Regions from separate parts of the Pseudomonas asgharzadehiana genome, predicted to be linked through region 1. Evidence: predicted binding sites of a transcription regulator. Region 1 holds the regulator's gene; each other region holds the start of a gene.

Region 1 (10,441 bases):
GCGGTGGTCTGGCGCTGGACCTGCTGGAATTGATGAAGCACAACTTCAGCCTGCCCCGTGAAGTGTTGCTCAACCCGGACTCCATGGGGCAATACCTGCTGCACTCGGGGAAAATCGCGATCCTGGCGGTACAGCCGATTCTGATTACCTTGCTGCTGGCCGCGCTGATCGGCCCGGTCGCCCTTGGTGGCTGGTTGTTCGCGGCGGGCAGCATGGCGCCCAAATTCAGCCGCATGAACCCGGCCGCCGGGCTCAAACGCATGTTTTCCGCCAAGGCGCTGGTGGAACTGCTCAAGGCGTTGGCCAAATTCATCCTGATTCTGTTCGTGGCGCTGTCGGTGTTGTCGTCCGACGTCGACGATTTGCTGCGCATCGCCCACGAGCCGCTGGAGTCGGCGATCATCCACAGCGTGCAGGTGGTCGGCTGGAGCGCGCTGTGGATGTCGGCCGGTTTGATCATCATTGCGGCGGTGGATGCGCCGATCCAACTGTGGGAAAGCCACAAGAAATTGCTGATGACCAAGCAGGAAGTGCGTGACGAGCACAAGGACCAGGAAGGCCGGCCCGAGGTCAAGCAACGTATCCGCCAACTGCAGCGCGAAATGTCCCAGCGCAAGATGATGGCCGCAGTGCCTGACGCCGATGTGGTCATCACCAACCCGACCCATTATGCGGTGGCCCTCAAGTACGACCCGGAGAAGGGCGGCGCGCCGATGCTGCTGGCCAAGGGCAGTGACTTCACCGCCCTTAAAATCCGCGAAATCGCCGTGGCCAACGACATCCTGCTGTTGGAATCGCCGGAGCTGGCGCGTTCGATCTTCTACTCCACCGACCTCGACCAGGAAATCCCTGCCGGGTTGTACCTGGCCGTGGCGCAGGTGTTGGCGTATGTCTATCAAATCCGCCAATACCGCGCCGGCACGGGCAAACGCCCGGACCCGCTCAAGGACCTGCCGATTCCGCCGGAATTGCGCCGCGACTCTTAATTCGCATCTCACCTGGCCTTCAACGGTTGCCGCTACCACCTCTTCTCAATCGGTGTCTACCTGTCAACTCTGACAGTAGCCAGCCGCCGCTCGCCCGGGTTTCATTACAGCAGGCACGGCGCACAGGTCGTAGACGAGAGGCTGGGAGCGTGGCGGTGAATAGGTACAGAGGGCGTGTCGGATCGTATGACCCCGAGACCGGGTTGGGGTGGGTTGTGCCGCGCTCCGGGGAAGAGGGCGTGATGATTCGCCGGGACGATTGGGCTGGGACGGTGCTTTATGCAGGTAAAAAACTGACGTTTCGAATGATTCATCGGCCCGACGGCATTTATGCGTTGCGTGTTGATGCGAGCGCCGATATCTGAGTCGCGGCTCAGTCACGATTACGGAGAACGACAATGGCTAGGGGTACGGTGAAGTGGTTCAACGCGGAAAAGGGCTTTGGGTTTATTACTCAGGATGAGGGTGGAGCTGATCTCTTTGTTCACTTTTCCGCGATCCAGGGTGAAGGGTTCAGGACGCTCGAAGAAAATCAGAAGGTTGAGTTCGAGAGCGAGCAAGGAAAGAAAGGGCATCAGGCTATGAACGTACGACCCGTTGCGGGGTAGCGCTGGACGCACACACATCCAAATGTGGGAGGGGGCTTGCTCCCGATAGCGGTGGTTCAGCCAATTAATCTATTGCCTGATACACCGCCATCGGGAGCAAGCCCCCTCCCACATTTAACTGGGGCTAGGGCTTTAGAAACGCTCGCTTGTGAGGTTGTTCACGCCCCCAAACCAAAGTTGGACAGCTTCTTGCAATACCGCCACCAGGATGCCTCCCGGCGTCAAAAGTTTGCTTTACGTTACGAGGAATACCGGTGGTGGATCGCTCTCAAATGCTCGGCACGGCCCGTACGACCCTGACTGACCTCTCGCGGGGCAATCTGGGTGTGCCGTTGTTGTTGCTGGTGATGCTGGCAATGATGATGTTGCCGATGCCGCCGTTCCTGCTCGACGTGTTCTTCACTTTCAACATCGCCCTGTCGGTGGTGGTGCTGCTGGTGTGCGTGTATGCCCTGCGGCCCCTGGATTTTGCGGTGTTCCCGACGATTTTGCTGGTGGCGACCCTGCTGCGCCTGGCGTTGAACGTGGCCTCTACCCGCGTGGTGATGCTTCATGGCCAGGACGGCCACGCCGCGGCCGGTAAGGTGATCCAGGCCTTCGGTGAAGTGGTGATCGGTGGTAACTACGTGGTCGGTATCGTGGTGTTCGCGATCCTGATGATCATCAACTTCGTGGTGGTGACCAAAGGCGCCGGACGGATTTCCGAGGTGAGCGCGCGGTTTACCCTCGACGCCATGCCCGGCAAGCAGATGGCCATCGACGCCGACCTCAACGCCGGCCTGATCGACCAGAACCAGGCCAAATCGCGCCGCCTGGAAGTGGCCCAGGAAGCCGAGTTCTACGGCTCCATGGACGGCGCCAGCAAATTCGTGCGCGGTGACGCCATCGCCGGCCTGCTGATTCTGTTCATCAACCTGATCGGCGGCATTGCCGTGGGTATCTTCCAGCACGGTATGACCTTCGGCGACGCGGGCAAGGTCTACGCCTTGCTGACCATCGGTGACGGTTTAGTGGCGCAATTGCCATCACTGTTGTTATCAACAGCCGCTGCAATCATGGTGACCCGTGCGTCGGGCTCCGAAGACATGGGCAAGCAGATCAGCCGGCAGATGTTCGCCTCGCCCAAGGCCCTGGCCGTGGCGGCGGGCATTATGGCGATCATGGGTATCGTGCCGGGCATGCCTCATGTGTCGTTCCTGAGCATGGCCGCATTGGCCGGCGGCGGTGCCTACCTGTTTTGGAAAAAGCAAAACGCAGTCAAAGTGCAGGCGCTGCAGGAGGTCGCGCGCCAGCAGGAGCTGCTGCCATCCCCGGCCCGTGCCCAGGAAACCAAGGAGTTGGGCTGGGACGACGTGACGCCCATCGACATGATCGGCCTGGAAGTCGGCTACCGCCTGATTCCGCTGGTGGACCGCAACCAGGGCGGCCAATTGCTCGCGCGGATCAAGGGGGTGCGCAAGAAGTTGTCCCAGGACCTGGGCTTTTTGATGCCCACCGTGCACATCCGCGACAACCTCGACCTGGCGCCCAGTGCCTACCGCCTGACGCTGATGGGGGTGATCCTGGCCGAAGCCGAGATTTACCCGGACCGCGAGCTGGCGATCAACCCCGGCCAGGTGTTCGGCAGCCTCAACGGCATTACCGCCAAAGATCCGGCTTTTGGCCTGGAGGCGGTATGGATCGAAATCAGCCAGCGCAGCCAGGCGCAGTCCCTGGGCTATACCGTGGTGGACGCCAGCACCGTGGTCGCCACCCACCTCAACCAGATTTTGTACAAGCACTCCCACGAGTTGATCGGTCACGAAGAAGTCCAGCAATTGATGGGTTTGCTGGGCAAGGCCTCGCCAAAACTCGCCGAAGAGCTGGTGCCGGGCGTGCTGTCGCTGTCGCAACTGCTCAAAGTGCTGCAGGCGCTGCTGGCCGAACAGGTGCCGGTGCGCGACATTCGCAGCATTGCCGAGGCCATCGCCAACAATGCCGCCAAGAGTCAAGATACCGCCGCGCTGGTGGCGGCGGTGCGTGTCGGATTGTCGCGTGCAATCGTGCAAAGCATTGTAGGGCTTGACTCTGAGCTGCCTGTGATCACCTTGGAACCAAGGTTGGAACAAATATTGCTCAATAGTATTCAGAAGGCAGGACAAGGCCAGGAAGAGGGCGTTCTGTTGGAGCCAAGCATGGCTGAAAAACTGCAGCGTTCGTTGATCGACGCCGCGCAGCGCCAGGAAATGCAGGGCCAACCGGTGATTCTGCTGGTGGCAGGCCCGGTCCGGGCAATGTTGTCGCGGTTCGGGCGCCTGGCAGTACCGAATTTGCACGTTTTGGCTTATCAGGAAATTCCTGACAACAAGCAAGTGACTATCGTCGCGACAGTAGGGCCCAACGGCTGAGGGTAGTGGGTTATGCAAGTGAAGCGTTTTTTCGCCGCCGATATGCGTCAGGCCATGAAACTGGTCCGTGATGAGCTGGGCGCCGACGCCGCGATTATCGGTAACCGTCGTATTGCCGGCGGTGTCGAGCTGACGGCTGCCCTGGATTACACCCCCCAGGCCCTGGCGCCGCGCGTGCCGAACATGGAGCTTGAAGACGAGCTGCGCAAGACTGCCTCGCGCATCGTCTCGGCCCAGGCCGAACTGAGCATGCGCGGCGACAGCGATGCCACCACCAATCGCCAGTTGTTCGCCGGCCTGCCGCTGACGGCTGCCGAGCCGTTGGTCGAGCCCACTTTCATCGAACCGCCGCGTCCTGCCGCGCCCGCCCCGGCCGCCGCAGTCGACCAGCGCGCGTTCGACTCGATGCGCTTTGAACTCAATGGCCTGCGCGAGTTGCTCGAAGTGCAGCTCGGCTCGCTGGCCTGGACCCAACTGCAAGGCAGCAAACCGCAACAGGCCAACTTGTGGCGTCGCCTGCAACGCATCGGCCTGTCCGGCCCGTTGTCCCGCGACCTGTTGGCGCTGACCCACGAAATCGAAGAGCCTCGCCAGGCCTGGCGCATGTTGCTGGCCCACTTGGCGCGGATGATCACCACGCCACAGATCGAACCCTTGGAAGAGGGCGGAGTGATCGCCATGGTCGGCCCGGCCGGCATGGGCAAGACCACCACGCTGGCCAAGCTTGCCGCCCGTTATGTGCTTAAGTACGGCGCCCAGAATATCGCGCTGGTGAGCATGGACAGCTACCGTATCGGCGCCCAGGAACAGCTCAAGACCCTGGGCCGCATCCTCAATGTGCCGGTTACCCATGTCGACCCCGGTCAATCCCTGGCCAATGCCCTCGACCCGCTGCTGCGCAAGCGCGTGGTGCTGATCGACACCGCCGGCCTGCAAGCCAGCGACCCGGCGTTGCGTATGCAGCTCGAAAGCCTGGCCGGGCGTGGCATCAAGTCAAAAAATTACCTGGTGCTTGCAACCACCAGCCAGAAACAGGTTCTTACCGCTGCGTATCACAGCTACAAACGCTGCGGGCTGGCCGGTTGCATCCTGACTAAACTGGATGAAACCGCCAGCCTGGGTGAAGTGCTGAGCCTGGCTATCAGCCACGAACTGCCGGTGGCTTACCTGACCGATGGGCCGCGGATCCCGGATGATCTGCATCTGCCGCGCCGTCATCAGTTGGTCAGCCGCGCCGTCAGCGTACAAATGCAAGACGAGCCTAGCGAGGAAGCGATGGCCGACATGTTCGCCGATCTCTATCACAACCCGGCAAAACGGGTCGGTTGAGTCAGATGAACACCGTGAAAAGTATCTACATCGATGGTCTGCAAGCGATTCACGCGGCCAAGCCATGTAGCCTGCGTCTAAGCAAGACAAGGTAAAGAAATAAAATGGGCAGCATGCATCCCGTACAGGTGATCGCGGTGACCGGCGGCAAAGGTGGCGTCGGAAAAACTAACGTGTCAGTGAATTTGTCCCTGGCCCTGGCAGAACTTGGCCGTCGCGTCATGCTGCTGGATGCTGACCTGGGACTGGCGAACGTCGACGTTCTGCTGGGGTTGACGCCCAAACACACGCTTGCCGATGTGATCGAGGGGCGCTGTGAGCTGCGCGATGTGCTGCTTCAAGGCCCTGGCGGGATCCGCATCGTGCCGGCCGCCTCCGGCACCCAGAGCATGGTGCACCTGAGCCCGGCGCAGCATGCCGGCCTTATCCAGGCATTCAGCGATATCGGCGACAACCTCGACGTGCTGGTGATCGACACCGCCGCCGGGATCGGCGAATCCGTGGTCAGCTTCGTGCGCGCGGCGCAGGAAGTGTTGCTGGTGGTCTGCGATGAACCCACCTCGATCACCGACGCCTACGCCCTGATCAAATTACTTAACCGTGACTACGGCATGAACCGCTTCCGCGTACTGGCCAACATGGCCCAGAGCCCGCAGGAAGGGCGCAACCTGTTCGCCAAGTTGACCAAGGTCACGGATCGCTTCCTCGATGTCGCCTTACAATACGTCGGTGCAGTTCCCTACGACGAGTGTGTGCGCAAGGCTGTGCAAAAGCAGCGTGCGGTCTACGAAGCGTTCCCTCGTTCCAAATGCGCATTGGCGTTCAAGGCTATTGCCCAAAAGGTCGATACTTGGCCGTTGCCCGCCAACCCACGGGGGCATCTGGAGTTTTTCGTCGAGCGATTGGTACATCAGACGAGCGCAGGACCCGTGCTATGACAGCGAACGGCTATAACGCCTACAAGAAGTCCGCCCGTGACAGTCAGGGCGAGTTGATCGAGCGTTATGCGCCGCTGGTCAAGCGCATCGCCTATCACCTGCTGGCACGCCTGCCCGCCAGCGTCCAGGTAGAAGACCTGATCCAGGCCGGCATGATTGGCCTGCTCGAAGTGTCAACCAAATACGATGCCACCAAAGGCGCGAGTTTCGAGACGTATGCGGGTATCCGTATCCGGGGCGCCATGCTCGATGAAGTGCGCAAGGGTGATTGGGCGCCTCGTTCGGTACACCGCAATACGCGCATGGTCAGTGACGCAATTCGCGCAATTGAAGCAAAAACCGGTCGCGACGCTAAAGATCACGAAGTTGCGGCCGAACTCCAATTGAGTCTCGACGATTATTACGGGATTTTGAACGACACCTTGGGCAGCCGCCTGTTCAGTTTCGACGACCTGTTGCAGGACGGTGAACACGAAGGGCTGCACGAGGACGGCGCGAGTACTCATATGGAGCCGGCGCGAGACCTGGAAGATGAACGCTTTCAGGGTGCGTTGGCGGACGCGATTGCCAATTTGCCTGAGCGTGAGCGACTGGTATTGGCGCTGTACTACGACGAAGAGCTGAACCTCAAGGAAATCGGTGAGGTCCTGGGGGTCAGCGAATCGCGAGTCAGCCAGTTACACAGCCAGTGCGCCGCTCGCTTGCGGGGGCGTTTGGGAGAGTGGCGAGCGCGCTGACAGGCAGTGTGGGGACACTGCAAAGCGATACCGCGAAGGTGATGGATCTTCGCGGGTTCGGCCCGTGGTGCCCCCGGCAGTCCTTTTTGTGTAATGCCTGTTGATTGAAATGACGCGTCCAGGTGCTGGGCGCGTTTAAGACTGCTTGGAGGTCGAATTGGACAAGAACATGAAAATCCTCATCGTTGATGACTTCTCAACGATGCGGCGGATCATAAAAAACCTGTTGCGTGACCTTGGGTTCACAAACACGGTCGAGGCGGATGATGGCCTTACGGCGATTCCGATCCTCAACAGCGGGAGCATCGACTTTCTGGTAACCGACTGGAACATGCCGGGCATGACCGGTATCGACTTGCTGCGTCATGTGCGGGCCGACGAAAAGCTGCGCAGCCTTCCCGTGCTGATGGTCACCGCCGAAGCCAAGCGTGAGCAGATCATCGAAGCTGCCCAGGCGGGTGTTAACGGTTACGTGGTCAAGCCATTCACTGCACTGGCCTTGAAAGAGAAGATCGAAAAAATCTTCGAACGCATCCACGGCTGATGCCATCGCGGGGGAGCTATGGAGCATAACGAAACGTCACAGGGAGACTTTGAGTCGACCCTGAAAAAACATGCTCACCAGTTGGTCGACAGCCTTGAAAAAGGCCAGTTCGGCGACGCGGTGCAGTTGATCCATGAGCTCAACCAGACCCGTGACCGCGGCCTGTATCAGGAAGTGGGCAAGCTCACACGCGAGCTGCACAGTGCGATTGTCAATTTCCAGATTGACCCGCACATGCCCCAGGCCGAAGAAATCTCACAGATCACCGATGCCACCGAACGCCTGTCCTATGTGGTCAGGCTGACTGAGGCGGCGGCCAACCGCACCATGGACCTGGTGGAGAACGCCACGCCCCTGGTCAACGGCATGGCCACTGAAGCCCAGGCCCTGAGCGCCGATTGGGGCCGCTTCATGCGCCGGGAAGTCGGGGCTGAGGAGTTTCGTGAGCTGGCACGTCGGGTTGAAGGCTTCTTGTCGCGCAGCGAGCAGGAAAACCGCACGGTTTCCAGCAACCTCAACGATATTTTGCTGGCCCAGGATTACCAGGACCTCACCGGTCAGGTGATCAAGCGTGTGACCCAGTTGGTCACCGAAGTGGAAAGCAACTTGCTCAAATTGGTGCTTATGGCAGGCCAGGTTGACCGTTTTGCCGGCATTGAACATGACCGCGAAGCGATCCTCTCGGAAAAAGATCCACAAAAACATCTCGCCAAGGGTGAAGGTCCGCAGATTCATGCCGATAAACGTGAAGACGTTGTGTCAGGTCAGGATGACGTAGATGACCTGTTATCCAGTTTAGGCTTCTAAGGAGCACCCACATGAGCTTCGGCGCCGATGAAGAGATCCTTCAGGATTTCCTTGTAGAGGCCGGCGAAATTTTAGAGCAACTGTCCGAGCAACTGGTCGAGCTGGAAAGCCGCCCGGATGATGCGAACCTGCTCAATGCAATTTTTCGCGGTTTTCACACTGTAAAAGGGGGCGCCGGCTTCCTCCAGCTCCATGAGCTGGTGGAGTGCTGCCACATCGCCGAGAACGTGTTCGACATCCTGCGCAAGGGTGAGCGTCACGTTGATTCGGAGTTGATGGACGTGATTCTCGAAGCACTGGATGCGGTCAACGGCATGTTCAGCCAAGTGCGTGAACGTGCCCCGATCACGGCGGCCACGCCGGAACTGTTGGCGGCCCTGGCGCGCTATGCAGAGCCTGCGGACACTTGCGCGCCGGTGGTTGAAGCGGCGCCGGAGCCTGTGGCGGAGCCTGAAGCGGATGTCACGGACACTGAGTTCGAACAACTGCTCAACTCCCTCAGTGCCGTCAAGGCCGAAGCCGAAGCCCCGGCCGCCGAAGCACCGGCAGCGGCGCCGACCAGCGAAGACATTACCGACGCAGAATTCGAATCGCTGCTCGACCAGTTGCATGGCAAAGGCCAGTTCGCCGCTGATGCGGTGGCGCCTGCCGCTGCCGCTCCTGCACCTGCCGCAGCGGGCGGGCCGGTCAGCACCGACATCACCGACGACGAATTCGAAGCGTTGCTCGACCAACTGCACGGCAAAGGCACCTTTGCGGCCGACGCCTTGCCGGCAGTCGCCGCCACCGCCGCTGCGCCTGCCGCCCCTGCGCAGCCTGCCGCTGATGGCCTGATCACGGATAACGAATTCGAAGCCCTGCTTGACGATTTGCACGGCAAGGGCAAGTTCAGCGAGGTTGCACCTGCCGCCGCTACGGCAGCACCGGTTGCCGCCAAAGCGGCTGCACCCGCCAAAGCTGCCGCTCCAGCCGCTCCAGCCGCCAAACCGGCACCTGCCCCAGCGGCGGCGCCGGCTGCGGCCCCAGCGCGTGCCGCCGCCGCGGCGCCGCCTGCGGACAAACCCGCCAGTGAAGCCGAAACCACCGTGCGCGTGGACACCGCGCGGCTGGACGACATCATGAACATGGTCGGCGAGCTGGTGCTGGTACGTAACCGCCTGGTGCGCCTGGGCCTGAGCAGTGGCGATGAAGCCATGCAAAAGGCCGTGTCGAACCTCGACGTGGTGACCGCCGACCTGCAAACCGCCGTGATGAAAACGCGGATGCAGCCGATCAAGAAAGTCTTCGGCCGCTTCCCGCGCCTGGTGCGTGACTTGGCGCGCCAACTGAAGAAAGAGATCAACCTGGAACTGGTGGGTGAAGAAACCGACCTCGACAAAAACCTTGTCGAGGCCCTGGCCGACCCGCTGGTTCACTTGGTGCGCAACGCGGTCGACCACGGCGTCGAAACCCCGGAAGAACGCGAAGCCTCGGGCAAGTCTCGTGGCGGCAAAGTCATCCTGGCGGCGGAGCAGGAAGGCGACCACATCCTGCTGTCGATCACCGATGACGGCAAGGGCATGGACCCGACCATCCTGCGCAATATCGCGGTCAAGCGTGGCGTGATGGACAAGGACGCCGCCGACCGCCTGACCGACACCGAGTGCTACAACCTTATCTTCGCCCCTGGCTTCTCGACCAAGACCGAGATTTCCGATGTGTCGGGCCGTGGCGTCGGCATGGACGTGGTGAAGACCAAGATCAGCCAGCTCAATGGCTCGATCAATATCTACTCGACCAAGGGCCAGGGCTCGAAGATCGTGATCAAGGTGCCGTTGACCCTGGCGATCATGCCGACCCTGATGGTGATGCTGGGCAACCAGGCGTTCGCCTTCCCGCTGGTCAACGTCAACGAGATCTTCCACCTCGACCTGTCGCGCACCAACGTGGTGGACGGCCAGGAAGTGGTGATCGTGCGCGACAAGGCGCTGCCCCTGTTCTACCTCAAGCGCTGGCTGGTTGCATCGGCCGCCCATGAAGAGCAGCACGAAGGTCATGTGGTGATTCTCTCCGTGGGTACCCAGCGTATCGGCTTTGTCGTCGATCAACTGGTGGGCCAGGAAGAA
Region 2 (10,441 bases), 220 kb from region 1:
CTGGAGTTGATGAACATCCCCCATGCCAAATTCATGGTTGACCTCGTGGTGTTGATCGCCGTGGCCAGCTGCATGAACTCCTCGATCTACATCTCTTCGCGCATGTTGTTTTCCCTGGGCAAACGTGGCGACGCACCGCAAGCGCTCAAACGCACCTCGACGGCAGGCGTGCCCAGGGCCGCGGTGGTTGCCAGCACCATCATCGGCGCGGGCGTGACATTGCTCAGTTACTTCATGCCGGCCGGGTTGTTCCAGTTTCTGCTGGCCAGTTCCGGCGCCATCGCGCTGCTGGTGTATTTGGTGATTGCCATCTCCCAACTGCGCATGCGCCGGTTGCTGCGTCGACAGAACGTCGAGTTGACCTTTCGCATGTGGCTGTTTCCCTGGCTGACCTACCTGGTGATCGTGTTCATCTGCCTGGCGCTGGGGGTGATGATGGTCACGCCGGAGCACCGTACCGAAGTGTCGTCGACCATTGGCCTGGCGCTGGTCATCTCCTTGATCGGCCTGCTCACGGCGCGTCCGCACGGCCCGACGGCCGAACCGGTTTCGCTGGGGCAATCCTGATCAGCCGTTGGGGGGTACCGGTCATGACGCCTCACGCGCCTGCTTGCCAGAACATCGGCTTTTTGCTGCTGGACCAGTTCACCCTGATTTCACTGGCCTCGGCGGTCGAGCCGCTGCGCATGGCCAACCAACTGGCCGGCGAAGAGCTCTACCGCTGGCAAACCCTCAGCTTCAACGGCCAGCCGGTGTGGGCGAGCGATGGCGTGCCGGTCACGCCGGATGCCTCGACGCAGGACCCGCACAGCTTCGACGCTGTGATCGTGTGCGGTGGCGTGGGTATTCGCACGGCGGTGAAGCCTGAGCACATCGCCTGGCTGCGCAACCAGGCCCGCGTGCATTGCAAGCGCCTCGGCGCGGTGTGTACCGGCAGCTGGGCACTGGCCATGGCAGGCTTGCTCGATGGCTTCCAATGCAGCGTGCATTGGGAGCTGATGGCGTCGATGCAGGAAGCCTTTGCGCGGGTCACTGTCAGCTCCAGTGTGTTCACCCTCGACGGCAACCGCTTCACCAGCTCCGGCGGCACCGCGCCGCTGGACATGATGCTGCACCTGATTGGCCGCGATCACGGGCATGAGCTGTCGGCGGCGATATCGCAGATGTTCGTGTACGAGCGCATCCGCAACGAACGCGACCACCAGCGCGTGCCACTTAAGCACCTGCTTGGCACGCAACAGCCCAAACTGCAGGAAGTGGTGGCCTTGATGGAAGCCAACCTGGAAGAACCCCTCGATCTTGATGACCTGGCGGCTTATGTGCAGGTATCCCGGCGCCAACTGGAGCGCATGTTCCAGCGTTACCTGTACTGCACGCCGTCACGTTATTACCTCAAGCTGCGCCTCACGCGTGCGCGTCAGTTACTGATGCAAACGCCTATTTCGATTGTGGAACTGGCGGTGATCTGCGGCTTCGTGTCCACGCCGCATTTTTCCAAGTGCTATCGGGATTTCTTCGGCGTAGCGCCCAGCGACGAACGCTGCGACATGCGCCTGCAACCCCCGCAGGCGAGCCGGCCGGTGGTGCATCCGCGCTCGTCGGCAAAGCCGAAGAACACGCTGGAACAGGCGCGCGATGAGCCGACCTTTGCGAGTGTGCAGATTCAACGGCGCTGACGCTCGGCAGGGGGGCTGGTTTTCAGCCCCACTGATAACGCAGAACCGTCGCCCTCAGGTTCAACGCACCCGCGTCCTGCTCTGTACGGCCAGGTCTAGTGCCTTTTGCATGTCCAGCCGCGCGGAACGCCCCACGTCCTTGTCATTGAGCTGATAGCTACGCTCCGACGGCAGGATCGGCGCGGTAAGGTCCTGGGCGTCGCTGCGTTCAAAGTCATGGTTGTCGCCAATCGCCATCGAGCTGCGGCGCAAGAGTGTGCGCAATTGCTCGGGTTGCAGTTGCGGGTTGATCGACAGCATGGCCGCCAGCAGGCCCGCGACCATCGGGGTGGCATAGGAGGTGCCGCAATGCACGGCGCCTTCCTCGCCGACGTCGGCCGTGGATGCATGGGCGCAGGCGGCGGCGGTGATATCGACGCGCATGTCGACGTTCGAGGAACTGCGCGTGACCGCATAGGCCGGGTCATCCACGGCGAGGCCGGCCTGCTCGCCGCGCTGGTGGCCGCCCACCACCAACAGTTGCTCGGTGATAAACGAGGAGGGCAGGCGGTAGTCATCCGTGCCGGAGAACGCCGAGCCGTTACCGGCGGAATTCACCACGATCACGTCGGGATGTTCCTTGCGCAGCCATAGGAAAAATTCTTCCAGCAATTCTTCGTAGCCGCTCATGGCAATGCCCGAGCGCACCAGTGAGTCGACGTCCTGGCCGTTGACGTCCCGGGTGCCGACGCGATGGATGCCCCAACTCCAGTTGAGCACGCGTACGCCGTCTTCCACGAGGTTGACCGATGCCGCGATGTTGGCCGTGATGCCGGCATCGGAATTACGCTCGACGATCACGTCGAAACCACCGCTGGCCTTGTCCAGGCCACGCAAAAAACCGCTGTTGCCGCCGTTGTGCCAACGCGCCGCAAGGATGCCGGCGACGGTGGTGCCGTGGCCGTTTGCACCGTCGGTGTCGCGTGCGTACACGCAGGTTCGACTGGGCGCGCAGGCACCCAGGTAGTCGGCGAAATCCGCCGTGTCGAAGTCCACGCCGCGCTCGATCACGCCTACGCGCACCGGTTTTGGCAGGATCGGCGAGTGCTGCCCCGGGATGCGCCGCTGATAGTAGGCCACCGCGTCGAGAAAGCGGTTGGCGGCCCATTCATCGGAGTCGGCGGGCGGTTTTTTCGGCGCTTCACGGCGCGTGGCGGCGTGCTCGGTTTCTTCGGCGGCGGACTCTTCGATCACCACGGCATCCACGCCGGTCTCGCTGCCCAGGCGCAGCACCAGCGCATCCCGTTGCATCAGGTCCGTGGCCGGCAGGCGCAACTGGAAGACATTCAACGGCGCGATGCTGCCGACCACCGTCGCTCCATATTTGCGCGCCAGGCGCTCGGCTTCCTGGCGGCCGTTCTGGTCTTCTTCGATCAGCACGCTGACCAGGTTCACATAGGTGGTCAGGCCGTCCATGTTCTTCGCCACTTCGCTGGGGCCGGCCGCTACCACCTGGCTGTTGCGCACGCTCAGCCAGGCGGCATTGCTGACGCGCGGGCCGTCTTCCAACCACAGCGGGCCGCTCTGATAGCGGGCGCTGTCCAGGCGCAGGCGCACGTGGTTGCCGTCGCGTTGTACCGCATCCGCCGGCAGGGCCTTGCCCGCCAGTTTCAGCTGTGGCGGGGCATCGTTCAGGCCGCGAACGGTCAGGCACCAGTCCTGCTGGCGGTTTTCCAACACGTCGCCGCAGCGTTGCAGGTTTTCCAGGCGCAGCGGTGGTTGGGCAGCGCTGGCCGTGGCAGCCAGGCTGAAAAGGGTTGCCAGGGTGGCGAAGCGTAAGGGCATGAGCGGGTTCCTTGCCGGTGGCCTGCTGTTCCGACTACGCCGGGGCTTGCTTCGTTCAGCGCATAACCGACGCCATTGAATTTGAACTCCCGTTTCAGGCGCTTACTCATAACGGGGGAGGGACTTGCACATGACGGACGTGGCCATGACCCAGCAACACGTGCTCCAACGCGACACCGCAGCGGTAGTCTTGCTGGGGCGCTTGTTTGACGTGATCGGCCGCCGCGTGATGATCAGCTTTACTTACGCCATCTCCGGTGTGTTGCTGGCGGTGAGCGGCTATGCCTTCCAACAGGCCGCGGATTGAGGGGCTGACGCCAGCCGCAATGTTCAGCGCTGCTTGCGTGATTCGAGGCCCGCGAACACCAGCATGCCCGCCAGCATGGCCACGCTGAACAGCACCGCCTGCCATCGCCCCGTCAGCAGTAAGGCCACGGCCGGTCCGGGACAGAGCCCGGCAATCGCCCAGCCGATACCGAACACGATGCTGCCCAGCACCAGCCGGCGGTCGATGTTGCGCCGTGTCGGCATCTGCATCGGCGCGCCGAGCAATGCGGTGTCACGCCGCCTGGCGAAGAAGAAAAACACGCTGCTCACCATCAGCGCCCCGAGCATGACCAAGGCCAACGAAGGGTCCCAGTCGCCAGCGAGGTCGAGAAAACCCAGCACCTTGGCCGGGTTTGTCATCCCGCTGAGGTACAGCCCCAGCCCGAAGATCAAGCCCGCCATCAAAGCCGTGATTTTGCGCATGCTCAAGCCCCCACTACATGACGTAGCACGTAGACGCCGGCAAAGCCGCTGCCCATGAAACAACCCACCGCCACCAGCGAGCGCACCGACAACCGTGAAAGCCCGCAGACCCCGTGCCCGCTGGTGCAGCCGGCGCCATAGCGCGTACCGATCCCCACCAACACCCCCGCCAGTACCAGCGCCACGCCACCGACCTGGAACGAGGGCTGCGGCAACGGCGCGCCGAGTAACCAGATCAGGGGCGAGGCGATCAACCCCGCGACGAACACCAGCGCCTCCCCCCGACCATCGCTACGCCTGGACAGCAGGCTGCCGAGCAGACCGCTGATACCGGCAATGCGCCCGTTGAGCAGCATGAACAGGCCGGCGGACAAACCTATCAAGGCACCGCCGAGCAGGGAGGTCCATGGGGTGAAATCGGCGGAGAGGCTCATGGTCGGGACAGCCTTCGGGGATTGGGGGAGTGCATCGATAGCACAGTTTCTGCCCGTATTGCGTGAAATGCCGGTGGTAGATGGGGCGGCTCAAGCCCTGGGGCGCAAGCACCGCTATGATTTTGCGGTGCTGCCTGCATTTCTTTCACCGCTATCTGCCTAACGCACGCATCGTCCGCCCTGAAGACCTGATCCCGGCCGGTGGCGCAGCGGGTATTGCCGCCGCCTTCAATACACCCCTGGCGGAACGCGTGGGGCCTGATGTTTCAAACGACGAAGCGACTCACCATCCTGTTAAGGTCGACCGCCAACTTTGACATTTCTCCGCACGCGCTGGCGGTTTGACTGGCGCCCGCGGAACTCTGCACGGCCAGCTCTCGAATGCTGACCAGATTACGGTCGACTTCACGCGCTACATGAGCTTGTTCTTCAGACGCAGTGGCTATCAAGGTGTTGCGCTCGTTGATCTGCGTAATGGCCTTGGCGATCTGGTCCAGTGAAGTGCTGGCTTCCTGGGCGACGTCGAGGGATTGGGTCGCCAGCTCTTTGCTTTTGCTCATGGCTTCCACCGCTTCGGCTGAGTCGCTCTGCATGGCGGAGATCATCTGTTCGATCTCTTGCGTGGAAGACTGCGTTCGGTGCGCCAGCGCCCTGACCTCGTCCGCCACCACGGCAAAGCCGCGCCCTTGCTCACCGGCCCTTGCGGCTTCAATGGCTGCGTTCAGCGCCAGCAGGTTGGTCTGCTCGGCGATGGCCCTGATCACTTCGACGACTTTGTTAATGCTTTGAGCGCGCTCTGACAGCACCTGAATCTTGTCGCTCGTGGTTTCAACGTTGCCGCTCAGTTTTTGAATGGACTTCAGTGTTTGAGAGACGCGCTCCAGGCCGGTCTCAGTGAATTCCTGGGTGCGACGCGACTCTTCGGAGGCCGACTCTGCATTGCGGGCCACCTCGTCAACCGCCGCGCTCATTTCGGTTACGGCGGTGGCCGCCTGGTTGACCTCATCATTTTGTGAAACAAGGCCTCGACTGGATTCCTCCGTGACCGCCGTCATTTCTTCTGCGGCCGAGGCCAGCTGCGTGGATGAATCACTGATCTGCATGATGGTTTTGCGCAGGTTTTCCTGCATCTGGGCCAGCGCTTTTAACAGGCGTGCGGCTTCATCCTTCCCGCTGACCTGCACTTCTTTGGACAGATCACTGCCGGCAATGCGTTCGGCCACGGACAGGGCTGTACCTATCGGAGTGGTGATGCTCTTGGTCAGAAGGGTCGCCAGCGCGATAGTCAGGACTACGACACCGGCAATAAGGCCACTGATTACCCAGATGCCTTCGGCGTAAGTGGCGGTTGCGTATTGCCCAGCGGCTGTCGCGCCATTGTTGTTGTAGTCAGTCAGGGCTTTGATCTCGCCCTCCAACCGATTCGTCAACGGGCGGATGCCTGTACTCACCTGGCTTACCGCTGCAGGTATGTCAGCGCGCGCCATCAAAGGTTCGAGAATGTCCAGCTGTTTGGCATATGCATCGGCGGACGCTTTAACCACTAGATACAGGGTGCGCTCGTCGTTGCTCGCGATCAGTGGTTCATACTGGGCTACCGCATCCGCCAAGACCTTCCGGTAGCCTGCAAAGGAGGCAACGGTCGACTGAAGGGTTGTAGGGTCAGCGAGCGCGCGCTGAGTTTCAAGCCTCAGCCGCATCACGCCGGAGTTCATTAATGCTGTTTGCCTGATACTTGGCAGCCAGTTGGTTTCAATATCTTTTTCTGCATCCCGCAGTTTGCCCATCTGCACTGCGGCGACTGCGCCGAGTACAAAGACCAATACGATGATTGACGCGAAAAACAAGGAAGCTCGTGGAGCTACGTTAAGGTTTCTAAGGTTCATGTGAGCTTCCTGGCTGCGAGGGGGAGCGGGTTAGTCAGGGTATCGACCTGACGTTGGGAAACTTAATCGGGCTGCTTTGGATATTCGTGCCACGTCAACGCGCCAGCTGTTACGGTGACCACTCGTGGAGTGAAGGCCACGTTTGCGCCGGCTATTCCTATAGCTGCCAACAAACCTTTCGTTTCACCCCAACGGCGCATCAGGACTATGAATTGATCCTGTTGGACAGTGGCCGGTGTCTGGTCGCGTTGCAGCGTTTGAATGCAGGGGGGGAACCTGGAAATGAGGCTGTTGAGAAGGCGGGGCTTTGTAGAGCGATGGATGTCTTTTAATAGCAGGCGTCTGGGAAGGGGGCGGGTAAACGAACCCACCCCCGTTCCGCGTCAAAGCCCGCTTCGTTACTTCAATTTAATGAGTGTGTTGGATCGAAAAAAACCATGAGTCAGATCTGCATTTCAAACCCAAGAACCTCCCTGCGCATTCGTTGGCTGAAAGCGCTATTGCCGTTCTCATTGCTCTTTCTGATGTTTGGCGCTGAGGCCGCCCTGGGGGCCGTGAGCGACAAAGCAGTTAGCCTTTTCGCGGCAGGGCAGTATCAGGCGACGATTGAGGAAGCGGATCGCGTGCTTGAAGCCGACCCTGCCAACTCCGAGGCGTTGAATATCAAGGCGCTGGCAGTCTCTGTGCTGGGCGATGACCGTACCGCCATCGTCCTGGTTACCCAGGCACTGGAGGCGGCTAAACAGAACGGCCAAGCCTCGACCGCGCAACAGGCGACCTACTGGAACAACCTCGGCTATCTTCACGAGCGACTACGCAATTTCGAGATTGCCCTTGGCTACTATGAAACATCCTTGAAAATGCGCCTCGCGGTACTTGGCACGGATGACCTGATAATTGCCGACAGCTACAACAACATCGGTACCGCGCAGAGCAAACTGGGCCGATATGAAGAGGCCTTCGAAAACCTGCGCAAAAATATCGCGTTGAGAAAGCGACTGCTCGGCGACAACGACGCTTCGGTAGCCGTCTCGCTGAACAACTTGGGCAATGCCTATAACCTCCAGGGCAAGTACGAGGCGGCGCTGCCGCTTTTTCAACAGGCGCTGGATATCGACATGGCCCTGCATGGTCCGCGCCATCCGACGGTCGCCATCCGCTGGAACAACCTCGGCGACGCCTATCGCGGCCTGGGCCAGTACGATAAAGCGGAAGCCTTCCTGACGATGGCGCTGAACAGTGACCAGGCAACGTTTGGCGAGCATCACCCCAAAATAATTTTGCGCCACTTCAACCTTGCGCGAGTCTACGAGGCTCAAGGCGACACCGCCAAGGCACGCGCCGCCTATACAAAGGCTCTTCAGATACTCAGGCAGGTCGACCCCGATGACTTGGCGCAAATCCGCTACTTCGAAGAAAAACTGCGAACACTGCAAGGCTAGTGTGTGCGCATCGGAGGGGCATTTTTTTCATGCGTCTCTCCCATGCCGACGCTTGCGTCAGAACCCTTGGCTGAAGCTGATGCCGCGCATAATCGAGAAACGTGGGTCGATCAGTTTCAGCGCCTGTTCGCCCTTCACCTTGGCCACGGTTACGTTGTAGGTCTTGGGCGCGTCGCAGAGAACTTCCGGTTGCGTGCGAGTTTTTCGATGGCCGGGTTTTTTTGGACTAGGCAGCGATGGGTCGCTGGGGGGATGTCGACGGGCAGCATCCAGGATTTTTCCACGGCGGGGCCCATCTGCTGGGGGTTAGCGGTGGTGTTCTGGATCTTGGCGATCTCATACCCCTGGGCGTAACGAAGCCGGACGCCTGCGGTACGTACGCGGTGCGGCCAGGTGTAGGGATCTGGTTTATGGGGAAGGGGTTTTGAGCTTGCGGATGCGCCAACATCCTACGTTCAAGGATTGGCTTTCATCCGCCCCAGAATCGCCGTGCGCAGGCATTGCCAGGCGATAAACCCGATCACCAGAACCTCGGCCACACCCAAAAATACATTGAATGAAAACGCGACCGGCTGCTCGGCCCAGTAGAACGTCGTGTATCCCGATCTAAAACCGCTGATTCGCAGTCGCCCGCTGATCACCGCCGGCACTAATGCGACGATCTGATTCAGCTCCAGCACTGCGAGGAAAGTGCCTATCAGCGCGAGCAGGGCGCGCGCGGGGATGCCGAGTTGTTCGGTCGACTCAGCCGCCGGCACGGGGCCTTTGGTTTTGCGCTGCCTGGCGATCTTCGCCGGCGTTGGCGCCGGCCGATAGGGTGCCGGTTTAGCGACCGCCGATTCAAGGACGACCTCGCCAGGCATGGCCACGTCGAGGTAGTCGGCCAGTGTGCGCAGCCACAGGTCGGTGCGTTTGCTGCCCGGCACCACCGGAATGTTGTCGGTGGTCAACCGGTGCTCGCCGCCATCACGCATTACCAGCCACAACTGGGTGTGGATGGGCTCGGCCTGCTCGCGACGACGCAGTTCCAGGGCGCGCGGGTTATCGATGTTGAATACCGACTTCACACGCTCTCGGCGCCCGAAAAAGTTCTGCGTGCGGCGCTTGCCTTCGCCGCCGACGCGTGACAACAACAACGACTCGCGCGAGCCCATGTACACCATCAGGGACAGGCCCAAGGCAGGCATCAGCAGCAGCGAGAGTATTAACAGGAGGGTCGACAACGGATTCAGATCAGCCAGCTGCGCTTGCCATTCGGTAAGCCAGAACCCGACGCAGGCCACCGGCAGGATGAAGGTGATTGCGCCGGTCAGCAGCATAAATGCGCTTTGCACGAGGTTGCGTGAATGGATATGCAGATCGCCGTTGGCGAGATGTTCGAAGCGGTGGCCGATTAGCATGTCGAGATCCATGGGCGCCGGGCTCAATACCGCTTCAGGGGCCGGTAGGCTGGGGTCGAGGTTGATGTCGCGCAGAATACCGTATGCAGGGCCTGCTTTCTAAGCGCATCCGATCCAGATGACAGCCTCCGTCCATGCGGTCACCCTCGGTGCCAATCCCCAGGGGGTGGTTTCCGCGCTCGCCGACACCCTGTCATCGTCCCCGGTGAAACAAACAGATGCCCGCTGAACGTTGCTTGGAGTGCGCCAGCTGTGAAATTCATCTCCCGTTCTGTGGTCTGTACAACGATCCCGTAAAGGACTGGTTCCAATGTCTATTCGCCGTACCCTTTGTTTTCTGACGCTGCCGCTATTTGCCGGCTGTCAGTATTTTCCTCATTTCCATTACTTCAAAGCGCCTGAAAACGAGCCGAACCCCGCTTGGGTCAGGGTCGTGAACTTCACTCAGCATGCCGATATTTATCAATACGAGAACGGCGTGCGTTCGGGAGGCTCCGTCCGGACGGGGCCTCTTCCATTTACCCACACGCAAGACGTGGGCATGCCCAAGGCCGGGCAGAATTTGACTTCCGACTACTATGAAACACCCATAAGGCCGGGCATCGAGACGCAAGTGAGTATGTTCTGGAAGGGCTCGCGCACCCGCTCGTGCTACGTCACAACTCAATTCACGCCACAGGCCGGGCGCTATTATCAATTCAGGCTGACATCCGGTTCGGGGGGGACCTGTACGTTGTATCCGTCGCTGATCGAACGCGATAACGACGGGACCGGATGGCATCTGACGCCCAATCCTGAGGTTACGTACATAGGCGAGGGGCCCACTGCCAAAATGCATTACAACAATAGCCGCTTTGAAGACCCCAACTACCACCCACCTGCGGATCTCTATCCCGGCATCGACGTTAACTGAAAGGGGGGATTTCGTAGATCGAATGGGCTCGTCTGGCCTATAGGAGCCCGTAACCACTGGGAGCATTGACGAAGTTGAGTCAGGCATATGCCGGCGGAAGCCGCGCTGCCACTTGC
Region 3 (10,441 bases), 1.6 Mb from region 1:
CTGGGCAGCGATGAATTTGCGCTGTTGATCGACACCCGCCGTGCGCCCCAGCGCGCCGAATGGATGGCCGAGCGCATTACCGAAGCGATGGCCGAACCTTACTGGGTAGATGGCGAAAGCCTGCTGATCGGTTGCAGCCTGGGCGTGGCGCATGCCCGTGCGCGCGCCGGCGCCGACCCGCTGATGTGGCACGCCCATATCGCCATGCAGCAAGCCAAAAGCACTCAGGGCTGCACCTTTCATATCTTCAACGAACGCATCAACCGCAATGCGCGCAGCCTGGCCGACCTGGAAAGTGAACTGCGCCGTGCCCTGCGTCGCGATGAGTTGGAGTTGCATTACCAGCCACGCCTGGATCTGGACGATGGGCATATCGTCGGCCTTGAGGCCCTGGTGCGCTGGCGCCACGGCGAACGCGGCCTGTTGCCCCCCAGCGAATTCGTGCCCCTGGCCGAACAGAGCGGCCTGATCGTACCGCTGGGCTACTGGGTGATCTCCCGGGCCCTGCGCGACATGCAAGACCTGCGCGAGCGCGGCCTGCCGCCGCTGCACATGGCGGTCAACCTGTCGTTCCGCCAGTTCCAGGACAGCCAGTTGCTCTCCACGCTCAGCCGGCTGATCAGCGAGCGCGGCGTGGAGGCGCAGTGGTTGGAGTTCGAGCTGACCGAAACCGCCGTGATGCGCCGCAGTGACCTGGTCAAGCAGACCATGGATGCCCTCGGTCGCCTGGGTGTGCGGTTTTCCCTGGATGACTTCGGCACCGGTTTCTCATCGTTCGTGCACCTCAATAGCTTGCCGATCGCCTTGTTGAAGATCGACAAGAGCTTTGTCGGCGGCATGGAAGAGCGCGAAGAGAACCGCAAGCTGGTACACGCGATGATCAACCTGGCACACAATCTCAACCTGGAAGTGGTGGCCGAAGGCGTGGAAACCCCGGAGCAACTCGCGTTGCTGAGGCTGTTTGGCTGCGACCAGGCCCAGGGTTACCTGATCAGCAAACCGTTGCCGCTGCCGGAGTTGGTGGAGTACTTGAAGTTCGACAAGGGCCAGCAGGCGTTACTGGGTTGAGCTGTAAACCCAACCCAAGTGCCCGCGCTAGTCAGGTTGCATGGCTGGGAATTTCGCGTGTACTTGCGGTTCCTGGCGAATCATTCGCTTCATCTTCGCTTCAAACGCCCAAGTCAGGCTGACCGCTGCACACGCCAGGCCCAACGCCAAACCCCACCACACACCGGTCGGCCCCCAGCCCAGGGTGAAGGCCATCAGCCAGGCCGAAGGCGCGCCGATCAGCCAGTAGCATCCCAAGCCCACCAGAAAGGTGGTCTTGGCATCCTTGAGCCCTCGGATGCAGCCCATGGCGATGGTCTGCACGCCATCGAACAGCTCGAACCAGGCCGCGACGGCCAACAGGCTGACTGCCAGCACGATCACGTCGTGGAACGCCGGGTCGTCATGGTCGAGGAAGAGCCCGATCAAAGGGTCGGAAAACAGCCACAGCACGGCGGCAAATCCCAACATCACCGCCGCGCCAAAACTGATCCCCACTCGCCCCGCCATGCGCGCTTGCAGCAATTGCCCGGCCCCATAGTGCTGGCCGATGCGCATGGTCACCGCGTAGGACATGCCGGCCGGAACCATGAACGCCACCGAGACAATTTGCAGGGCGATCTGATGCGCCGCCAACTGCGTACTGCCCATGGTACCCATGCACAGCGCGGCAAAGGCGAACAACCCGACCTCCACCGCGTAGGTGCCGCCAATCGGCAGGCCCAGGCGCCACAATTCGCGCAGATAGTGGGTGTTGAGGCGCAGCAGGCCGTTGCTCAGCGGGTAGGCAGCGTAGGCGCGGTTGCTGCGGATGTACCACATCAGCGCCAGCGCCATGCCATTGGCGACGATGGCGGTGACCAGGCCGATGCCCATCAAGCCGAGTTTCGGCAGGCCGAACATGCCTTCGATCAGCGCGTGATTGAGCAGGTAGTTGAGCACCGTGCCGCCGAGGCTGATCACCATCACCGGGGTGGCCTTGCCGATGGCACTGGTGAAGCCGCGCAAAGCCATGAAGCTCAGGTAGCCGGGCAAGGCGAACGGCAGCACCGTGAGGAACTGTCCCGCCGACTGCACGTTGGTTTCGGTCTGGCCGAACATCAGCAGCACCGGTTTGAGGTTCCATAGCAGCAAGGCCGCCGCCAGGGCCATCAGCCAGGCAAGCCAGAGCCCGGCCTGGGTCAGGCGGGTGGCGCCTTCGATATCGCCGGCGCCGTGACGGATAGCGACCAGCGTCCCCACGGCGGCAATCACGCCGATGCAGAAGATCGACACGAACGAATAACTCGCCGCGCCCAGGCCGCCGCCAGCCAGGGCTTCCGGGCTCAGGCGCGCCATCATCAAGGTGTCTGTCAGCACCATCAACATGTGCGCCAACTGCGAGGCAATCAGCGGCCCTGACAGCCGCAGAATGGCCCAGAGTTCGGTACGTGCCGGATGCTGCATGATCATCACGCTCAACAAATCAGAGGGTTGGGAGAGGGTTGATTTTCGGCGCTCTGCGCCCAATGCACAAAGGGATAAAAGCGATCGTTCGCATGATTAAAACTCATGCCTGATTGATTCTGGTAGGGTTCGGGCATTGCGCTGTCGGAGCTTTCAACATGTCTCGTCGTCTTCCTCCTCTGTATGCCTTGCGCGCATTTGAAGCGGCCTCCCGGCACCATTCCTTTACTCGCGCCGCTGAAGAGCTGTCGATCACCCAGAGTGCGGTGAGCCGGCATATCCGCACCCTGGAAGAACATTTCGCCTGCCGCCTGTTTCAGCGCAGCGGCCGCAATTTGCAGCTCACCGAAGCCGCGCGCCTGCTGTTGCCCGGCGTGCGCGAAGGGTTTGCCGCACTGGAACGGGCCTGCCACACCCTGAACGCCGAAGACGACATTTTGCGCATGAAGGCGCCGTCGACCCTGACCATGCGTTGGTTGTTGGCGCGGCTCAGTCGCTTCCGGGCGTTGCAGCCGGGCAATGAGGTGCAACTGACCAGCGCCTGGATGAGCGTGGATGAGGTGGATTTCAACCAGGAGCCTTTCGATTGCGCGGTGCTCTTGAGCAACGGGCATTTTCCAGCGGATTGGGAGGCCTGCTATCTGTTCCCCGAGCTGTTGATTCCGGTTGGCGCGCCGAACTTGTTGAGCGACGGGCCTTGGGATATAAACCGCCTGGCCGGCGCCGAGTTGCTGCACCCCACGCCAGACCGTCGCGACTGGCGCAGTTGGCTGGAGCGCATGGGGTTGTCGTCCCAGGTTTCGCTCAAGGGCGGGCAGGTGTTCGATACGCTTGAGCTGGGCATGATCGCCGCCGCCCGTGGTTACGGCGTGTCCATGGGCGACCTGCTGATGGTGGCCGAAGACGTGGCCCAGGGGCGTTTGAGCCTGCCGTGGCCGACCGCGGTGGCCAGTGGGGAAAATTACTACCTGGTGTGGCCGAGAACCCGTCCCGGTGGTGAACGCTTGCGGCGCCTGGCGGATTTCCTTCAGGGCGAAGTGCAAGCCATGGTCCTGCCGGCGGTCGAGCGCCTCGATTGAGGGGGTTGCAGGCCTGGCGCGCAACCGTTTGCGTGATACCCCTGCGACTCGCTCAAGTATTGCCGAGCGCCGCCGAAGTAGGTGTGTTGGCACCATCGTCCTCCAACGTTTCCCACCAGATAATTTGCCGAGCAGCGCTATGAGATCAGGATGATCCTGGCCTCGGCCAGGAGCAGTCATGTCTCAACCTCGCGCCCGGATCGCCTCCCAGTTAGGCCTCGCATTAGCCTTGATTCTGGCTGTCGTCATCAGCGGCAGTACCGTTTTCGCCCTGCGGTCCCTCGATGCCGCCAACCTCGATACCCGCGAGGAGCACCTGGCCAGCGAAGCGCGTTTGCTCGCCGACCAGCTCAATACCTTCCACAGTACGTTGCGCGAAAGCACCCAGCGCCTGACGGGGTTGTTTGAGAAGCGCTTCAGCGCCGGGCTGTCGGTGCAGGCCGATCACCCGGTCACCGTGGCCGGGGTGCAGACGCCGAGCCTGTTGCTGGGCAGCGAAGTGCTCAACAACAACTTCACCGAAGTAGACGAGTTCAAGCAAATGTCCGGCGGCGTGGCCACGGTGTTCGTGCGCAGCGGCGACGACTTTATCCGCGTCAGCACGTCCCTGACCAAGCAGGACGGCAGCCGCGCGATCGGCACCGTGCTTGATCGCCAAGGCCCGGCTTACCAACGTGTTCTCGGTGGCCAGGCCTATATCGGGCGAGCAGTGTTGTTCGATCGGTCCTATATGACCCAGTACAGCCCTGTACGCGACGCCGGCGGCAAAGTGATTGCCGTGCTGTTCATCGGGTTTGACTACACCGACGCTCAGGCCGCGCAGTTCGAAAACCTCAAGCGCTTCCGCATCGGCCAGACCGGCTCCCTGGCGTTGCTCGACGAGCAGAAGCGCTGGCTGGTACCGCCGGCGGGTGTACAGGCGTTGGATCAGGCGGTGCCGGTGATGTTGGATCTGGCCAAGACCCCTGGCAAAGGCCGCTTCTGGAGCGACAAGAACGAAGATTTCTACAGTGTTTCGGTACCCTTCGACGGTGGCCCTTGGGCCGTGGTTGCGAGCATGCCGAAAGCTGAAATCCGCGCGGTTACCTGGGCGGTCGGGATTCGCCTGGTGATCGGCAGCGTGCTGGCGATGCTGCTGGCGGTGGGTGCCACGGTGTGGCTGCTGCGCAGCAAGCTGCAGCCGCTGAGCGACCTGGTGCGCCAGGCCGAAGCCTTGGGCGCGGGTGATTTGAGTGCACGCCTGAACGTGTCCAGCCATGACGAAATTGGCCAACTGGCGCGCAGTTTCAACCAAATGGGTGAAGCGCTGTCGACCATGGTTTCCCATATCCGCAAGGCGGCCGAAGAGGTCAATAGCCGTGCCCAGGCGCTGTCCGGTTTGTCTGGCGGTGCTTATGACGGCATGGAACAGCAGTCCGGCGAGATCACCAGCATGGCCGGCGCGGTTGAGGAGTTCAGCGCCACGTCGCTGAATATCGCCGACAATATGGGCGCCACCGAGCGCCTGGCCCAGGAAAACGCGCAACAAACCCGTATCGGTCGCAACTCGATGCAAGAGGCGTCGTCGTCCCTGGAACACATCGCCACCGCCCTGAACAGCACCGCGTCCGTGATCAACACCTTGGGCCAACGCTCCCAGGAGATCGGCGGAATCGTCGGCGTGATCACCTCCATCGCCGAGCAGACCAACCTGCTGGCGCTCAACGCCGCCATCGAAGCCGCACGGGCCGGTGAACAGGGTCGCGGTTTTGCCGTGGTAGCCGACGAGGTGCGCAACCTGGCGTCGCGTACCCGCGAAGCCACGGATGAAATTTCCGGGATGATCCAGAGCATCCAGAAGGAAACCGGCAATGCCATCAGCACCATGGAGCACGGCAATGCGCTGATGCAGGAAGGCCTGTCGCGCAACGCCGACGTGGCCTCGGCCCTGGCACGTATCGACGAGCAAAGCCGCTCGGCCGGTCAGCAGTTCGCAGCGATTACCACCGCGACCCAGGAGCAAAGCAGCACCGCGACCTTGCTCAGCAGCAACTTGCAGAGCATCGCGCTGGCCAATAGCGAGCAGCGTGAAGTGGTGTCGAATTTGGCGATTACCGCTAAGGAGTTGGAAACGTTGGCGGCGGGCCTGCGCCATGAAGTGGATCGGTTCCGCTGAGATTACGCTGTGCAAAATGTGCGAGGGGGCCTACGCCAGACTCAAGTGATTGCTGGGGGTCGGTATTGCAAGGCCTCCTTGAGATGATCGCGGGTGATCGCCTGCACCTGATCCAAGTCCGCCAGAGTGCGTGCCACCTTGAGTAGCCGATGTGCTGCGCGCAGCGACAACGTCAGCCGCTCGCAGGCACCCTCCAGCCAGCTTTCATCGGCTTTCAGTAATTGGCAGTGCTCGCGCAGGCTCGGTAGATCAAGGAAGGCATTGGCGCAGCCCTGGCGCCGTTGCTGACGGTCCCTGGCTTCGGCCACGTGGGCCGAGGCTGTAGCCGTCGTGTCACCGGCCTGCCGGGTTGGATTCAACGCGGTTGTTTCACGTGCCACGGTAAGGTGCAGGTCGATTCGATCCAACAGCGGCCCGGAGAGCTTGTTTCGATACCGCTGGATTTGCTCCGGCGTGCAGCGACAGCGCCCACTGGGTTCGCCCATATAGCCGCAAGGGCAGGGGTTCATGGCCGCCACCAGTTGGAAGCGCGCCGGGAAACTCACTCGGTCGCGAGCGCGGGAAATCACGATATGTCCCGACTCCAGTGGCTCGCGCAGCACCTCCAGTACTTTGCGATCGAACTCTGGCAATTCATCCAGGAACAACACCCCGTGATGCGCCAGGGTAATTTCCCCTGGCTGCGGTTTCGAGCCGCCACCCACCAGCGCCGGGCCTGAAGCGGAATGGTGCGGCTGGCGAAACGGCCGGTGTGGCCAGTGGCTCAGCGGCGCGAGGCTGACCACCGATTGGATCGCCGCCACTTCCAGAGCCTCCTGTTCGCTCAGTGGCGGTAGCAAACCGGGCAGGCGGCTGGCGAGCAAGGTCTTGCCGGTGCCCGGTGGCCCGCTGAACAGCAGGTTATGCGCACCCGCCGCTGCGATCAGCAATGCACGCTTGGCGGCGAGCTGGCCCTGCACTTCGCTCAAGTCTGGGTAGGGCTTGTTCAGGTACAGCAAGCCATCGGATTTGTAGGGCTCAATCGGCACCTGCCCATTCAAGTGCGCTACCACCTGCAGGAGGTGATCCACCGCTATCACCTTCAACCCGCAAGCCAGGCAGGCCTCCTCGGCATTCGCCCGCGGCACTATCACGGTGCGCCCGGCCTTGCGCGCCGCCAATGCGGCTGGCAACACACCTTTGACCGCGCGCACTTCACCGGACAGCGCCAATTCGCCCAGGCATTCGACCTCATCGAGCATCAACGCCGGTACCTGCACGCTGGCCGCCAGAATCCCCAAGGCGATGGCCAAATCAAAGCGCCCGCCGTCCTTGGGCAGGTCGGCGGGCGCGAGGTTGAGGGTGATGCGGCGCGAGGGATATTGCAGGGCACTGTTGAGGATGGCGCTGCGCACGCGGTCCTTGCTTTCCTTGACGGCGGTTTCGGGCAGGCCCACCAGGGTCAGGGAAGGCAAGCCATTGGCCATGTGCACTTCTACGGTGACGGCGGGGGCTTCGACGCCGACCTGGGCGCGGCTGTGGACAATGGCGAGGGACATGCTCGTTCCTTGAAATGGGGGGCCGCTTCCTGCGGTTTTTCAAGGGTAGACGAGGTGGGGAAGAGCGAAGCGCGGAGGTTTTACAGAACGTATCCAGAGAAAAAGGTGACGCGCGTGTGGAGGGAGCCAGCCCCCTTCCACACGGGCTGCGTTTATTCAGCGGGTGGTGTTAACCGCGCTTCCAACTCCGCGACTTTCGCTTCCAGGCTCTCCAGCCGCGCACGCGTGCGGGCCAGCACCACCATTTGGCTATCAAACTCTTCTCGGCTTACCAGGTCGAGCTTGCTGAAGCCACTTTGCAGCAAGGCCTTGAACTGGCTTTCGATTTCATTGCGGGGCAGCGGGGTTTCGCCGCTGAACAGGCGAGAGGCATGGCCGCTCAGGGCGTCGAGGAGGTCTTTGGGCGCGAGCATGGGAAATATTCCGGAAAACTGTTGGCGGGCAGTGTATCACGCAGCGTCTATAGTCTTTTTCACGGCCTGCGGCGCACGCTTTTCGCGCATCGCGCCGGACGGCGGCGCACTGTTTTCGTGCGCATTGCGGCCGCCAGACAGCCCTGCGGGTGGGCTTAAGTGGGCAATGGACTGATTTCAGTGGTTTTTACGGAGCTGGCAAGGTTTCTGCTTAGACGATCATGACCCATGCACTGATGCAGTCGCTGTGACGAATGCAGTGCGCCGACGGATCAGGGGTACAGGTTTCGTCACCAGTGGTTAGCTGGCGTCGCAATGGCAACTGCCCTTGCGACGATGCGTTACAAAGCCAGGCACTGCGCTTAGACTTGAGACGGGTTTGTTTTCCTGGGGCAAGTCCACCAATTCGGGAGAGAGTTTTCATGAAGCTAGTCACTGCCATCATCAAGCCGTTCAAGTTGGACGATGTACGCGAGTCACTGTCCGAGATCGGCGTGCAGGGCATTACCGTTACTGAGGTCAAGGGCTTCGGTCGGCAGAAGGGTCACACCGAGCTGTATCGCGGCGCGGAATACGTAGTCGATTTCCTGCCGAAGGTGAAGATCGATGTCGCTATTGACGACAAGGATCTTGACCGGGTTATCGAGGCGATAACCAAGGCCGCCAACACCGGCAAGATCGGTGACGGCAAGATCTTCGTGGTCAATCTGGAACAGGCGATTCGCATCCGTACCGGCGAAACCGATACCGACGCAATCTAAGCCGCCAAACCCCAACGCCCCAGGAGAAAACAATATGACTCTGCGTAAATTCGCAGGGCTCGGAGCCCTGTTGTCCATCGTAATGCCAAGCCTGGCCATGGCGGCAGACGAAGTGGCTGCTCCAGTCCTCAACTCCGGCGACACCGCCTGGATGCTGACCGCCACCGCACTGGTGCTGTTCATGACCATCCCGGGCCTGGCGCTGTTTTACGGCGGCATGGTCCGCTCCAAGAATATTCTGTCGGTGATGATGCAGTGCTTCGCCATCACTGGCCTGATCAGCATCCTGTGGGTCATCTACGGTTACAGCATCGCGTTCGATACCACCGGTATGGAGCAGGGCGTAGTCAACTTCAATTCCTTCTTCGGCGGCATGGGCAAGGCGTTCCTGGCGGGTGTCACTCCGGCCAGCATCACCGGGCCTGCGGCGCTGTTCCCGGAAGCGGTGTTCATCACTTTCCAGATGACCTTCGCCATCATCACCCCGGCGCTGATCGTCGGTGCGTTCGCTGAGCGTATGAAGTTTTCCGCAATGCTGATTTTCATGGGCATCTGGTTCACGCTGGTCTATGCGCCGATCGCGCACATGGTCTGGAGCGGCAACGGTGGCCTGATGTGGGACTGGGGCGTGCTGGACTTCGCCGGCGGCACCGTGGTGCACATCAACGCCGGTGTGGCCGGCCTGGTAGCTTGCCTGGTACTCGGCAAGCGCAAGGGCTTCCCGACCACACCGATGGCCCCGCACAACCTCGGTTACACCCTGATCGGTGCGGCCATGCTGTGGATCGGCTGGTTCGGCTTCAACGCCGGCTCGGCTGTGGCGGCCAACGGCACTGCGGGCATGGCGATGCTGGTGACTCAGATTGCAACTGCCGCTGCGGCGCTGGGCTGGATGTTCGCCGAGTGGATCACTCACGGTAAGCCAAGCGCACTGGGCATCGCCTCGGGTGTGGTGGCTGGCCTGGTCGCGATCACGCCGGCCGCCGGCACCGTGGGCCCGATGGGCGCACTGATCATCGGCCTGGCGGCGGGTGTGGTGTGCTTCTTCTGTGCCACTACTCTCAAGCGCAAGCTGGGCTACGACGATTCCCTGGATGCCTTCGGCGTACACGGCATTGGCGGTATTCTCGGCGCGATCCTTACCGGTGTATTCGCAGCCCCTTCTCTGGGCGGTTTCGGCACCGTGACTGATATCGCGGCTCAAGTCTGGATCCAGTGCAAAGGCGTCGGTTTCACCGTGATCTACACGGCCATCGTCACCTACATCATCCTGAAGGTGCTGGACATGGTCATGGGCCTGCGTGTCAGCGAAGAGGAGGAGGCTGTTGGCCTCGACCTGGCGCAACACAACGAACGCGGCTACAACTTGTAAGTACGCGAAAAAAAGATGCCCGGCTTGCCGGGCATTTTTTTGTCTGGCGTTTGTCAGTCATAACAAGCTGTGCCGGTTTTACGTCGAGTTTGTGATAGGACGCACACGGCACTTTTTAGCGTGCGAATGTCTTACAGGCATGTAGGCGTATTCGGCACTTTGTTTTTTCCCAGAGCGCGCTAGAATGCGCGCCGATGGGCGGAGAACTGTATGTGGCAACAGACCCTGATAACCCTGCGGGCCAAGCCTCGGGGCTTTCACCTGGTAACCGATGAGTTGCTTGCCGGCCTGCCTGAGTTGAAGGCGTGTCGTGTGGGCCTGTTGCACCTGTGGTTGCAGCACACTTCGGCCTCGTTGAGTGTCAACGAGAATGCCGACCCGGCGGTTCGCCGTGACTTTGAGCGTTTTTTCAACTCGCTGGTGCCGCAAGGCCGGGCAGGTTTCGAGCACAACGACGAAGGTCCGGATGATCTGCCGGCGCATTTCAAGGCCAGTCTCCTGGGCTGCCAGCTGAGTTTGCCGGTGAAGGCCGGCCGCTTGGCGATGGGGACCTGGCAAGGTGTTTATCTGGGCGAGCACCGTGATCATGGCGGTGCTCGTAAAGTCCTCGCCACCTTGCACGGTGATGAG

The links. The regulator FliA, encoded in region 1, starts transcription of late flagellar genes. The targets are predictions, from matches to a motif close to CTAAAGTTTNNNNNNNNNNNGCCGNTAA.
Region 2: a site for FliA is predicted at 6,610-6,637, ahead of KSS96_RS19495 (methyl-accepting chemotaxis protein). Genes of this name have one in related genera too.
Region 3: a site for FliA is predicted at 3,624-3,651, ahead of KSS96_RS27860 (methyl-accepting chemotaxis protein). Genes of this name have one in related genera too.

Annotation. Positions count from the first base shown of each region.
Region 1 is NZ_CP077079.1:4,523,784-4,534,224, reverse strand. It holds gene flhB (flagellar biosynthesis protein FlhB) at 1-986, shown strand, start outside; gene KSS96_RS20430 (cold-shock protein) at 1,385-1,594, shown strand; gene flhA (flagellar biosynthesis protein FlhA) at 1,867-3,981, shown strand; gene flhF (flagellar biosynthesis GTPase FlhF) at 3,994-5,310, shown strand; gene fleN (flagellar synthesis regulator FleN) at 5,415-6,248, shown strand; gene fliA (RNA polymerase sigma factor FliA) at 6,245-6,985, shown strand; gene KSS96_RS20405 (chemotaxis response regulator CheY) at 7,155-7,529, shown strand; gene KSS96_RS20400 (protein phosphatase CheZ) at 7,548-8,336, shown strand; gene KSS96_RS20395 (chemotaxis protein CheA) at 8,348-10,441, shown strand, end outside.
Region 2 is NZ_CP077079.1:4,303,770-4,314,210, reverse strand. It holds gene gabP (GABA permease) at 1-567, shown strand, start outside; gene gbdR (choline metabolism transcriptional regulator GbdR) at 591-1,676, shown strand; gene KSS96_RS19520 (S8/S53 family peptidase) at 1,737-3,500, opposite strand; gene KSS96_RS19515 (hypothetical protein) at 3,631-3,807, shown strand; gene KSS96_RS19510 (DUF6691 family protein) at 3,831-4,250, opposite strand; gene KSS96_RS19505 (YeeE/YedE family protein) at 4,253-4,684, opposite strand; partial or broken gene KSS96_RS19500 (chloride channel protein) at 4,765-4,929, shown strand; gene KSS96_RS19495 (methyl-accepting chemotaxis protein) at 4,951-6,570, opposite strand; gene KSS96_RS19490 (tetratricopeptide repeat protein) at 7,008-8,012, shown strand; gene KSS96_RS19485 (hypothetical protein) at 8,468-9,412, opposite strand; gene KSS96_RS19480 (hypothetical protein) at 9,723-10,325, shown strand; gene KSS96_RS19475 (DUF7079 family protein) at 10,405-10,441, opposite strand, start outside.
Region 3 is NZ_CP077079.1:6,095,739-6,106,179, reverse strand. It holds gene KSS96_RS27875 (putative bifunctional diguanylate cyclase/phosphodiesterase) at 1-1,068, shown strand, start outside; gene KSS96_RS27870 (NorM family multidrug efflux MATE transporter) at 1,096-2,499, opposite strand; gene KSS96_RS27865 (LysR substrate-binding domain-containing protein) at 2,652-3,572, shown strand; gene KSS96_RS27860 (methyl-accepting chemotaxis protein) at 3,751-5,727, shown strand; gene KSS96_RS27855 (YifB family Mg chelatase-like AAA ATPase) at 5,769-7,265, opposite strand; gene KSS96_RS27850 (accessory factor UbiK family protein) at 7,418-7,678, opposite strand; gene glnK (P-II family nitrogen regulator) at 8,101-8,439, shown strand; gene KSS96_RS27840 (ammonium transporter) at 8,474-9,811, shown strand; gene KSS96_RS27835 (secondary thiamine-phosphate synthase enzyme YjbQ) at 10,022-10,441, shown strand, end outside.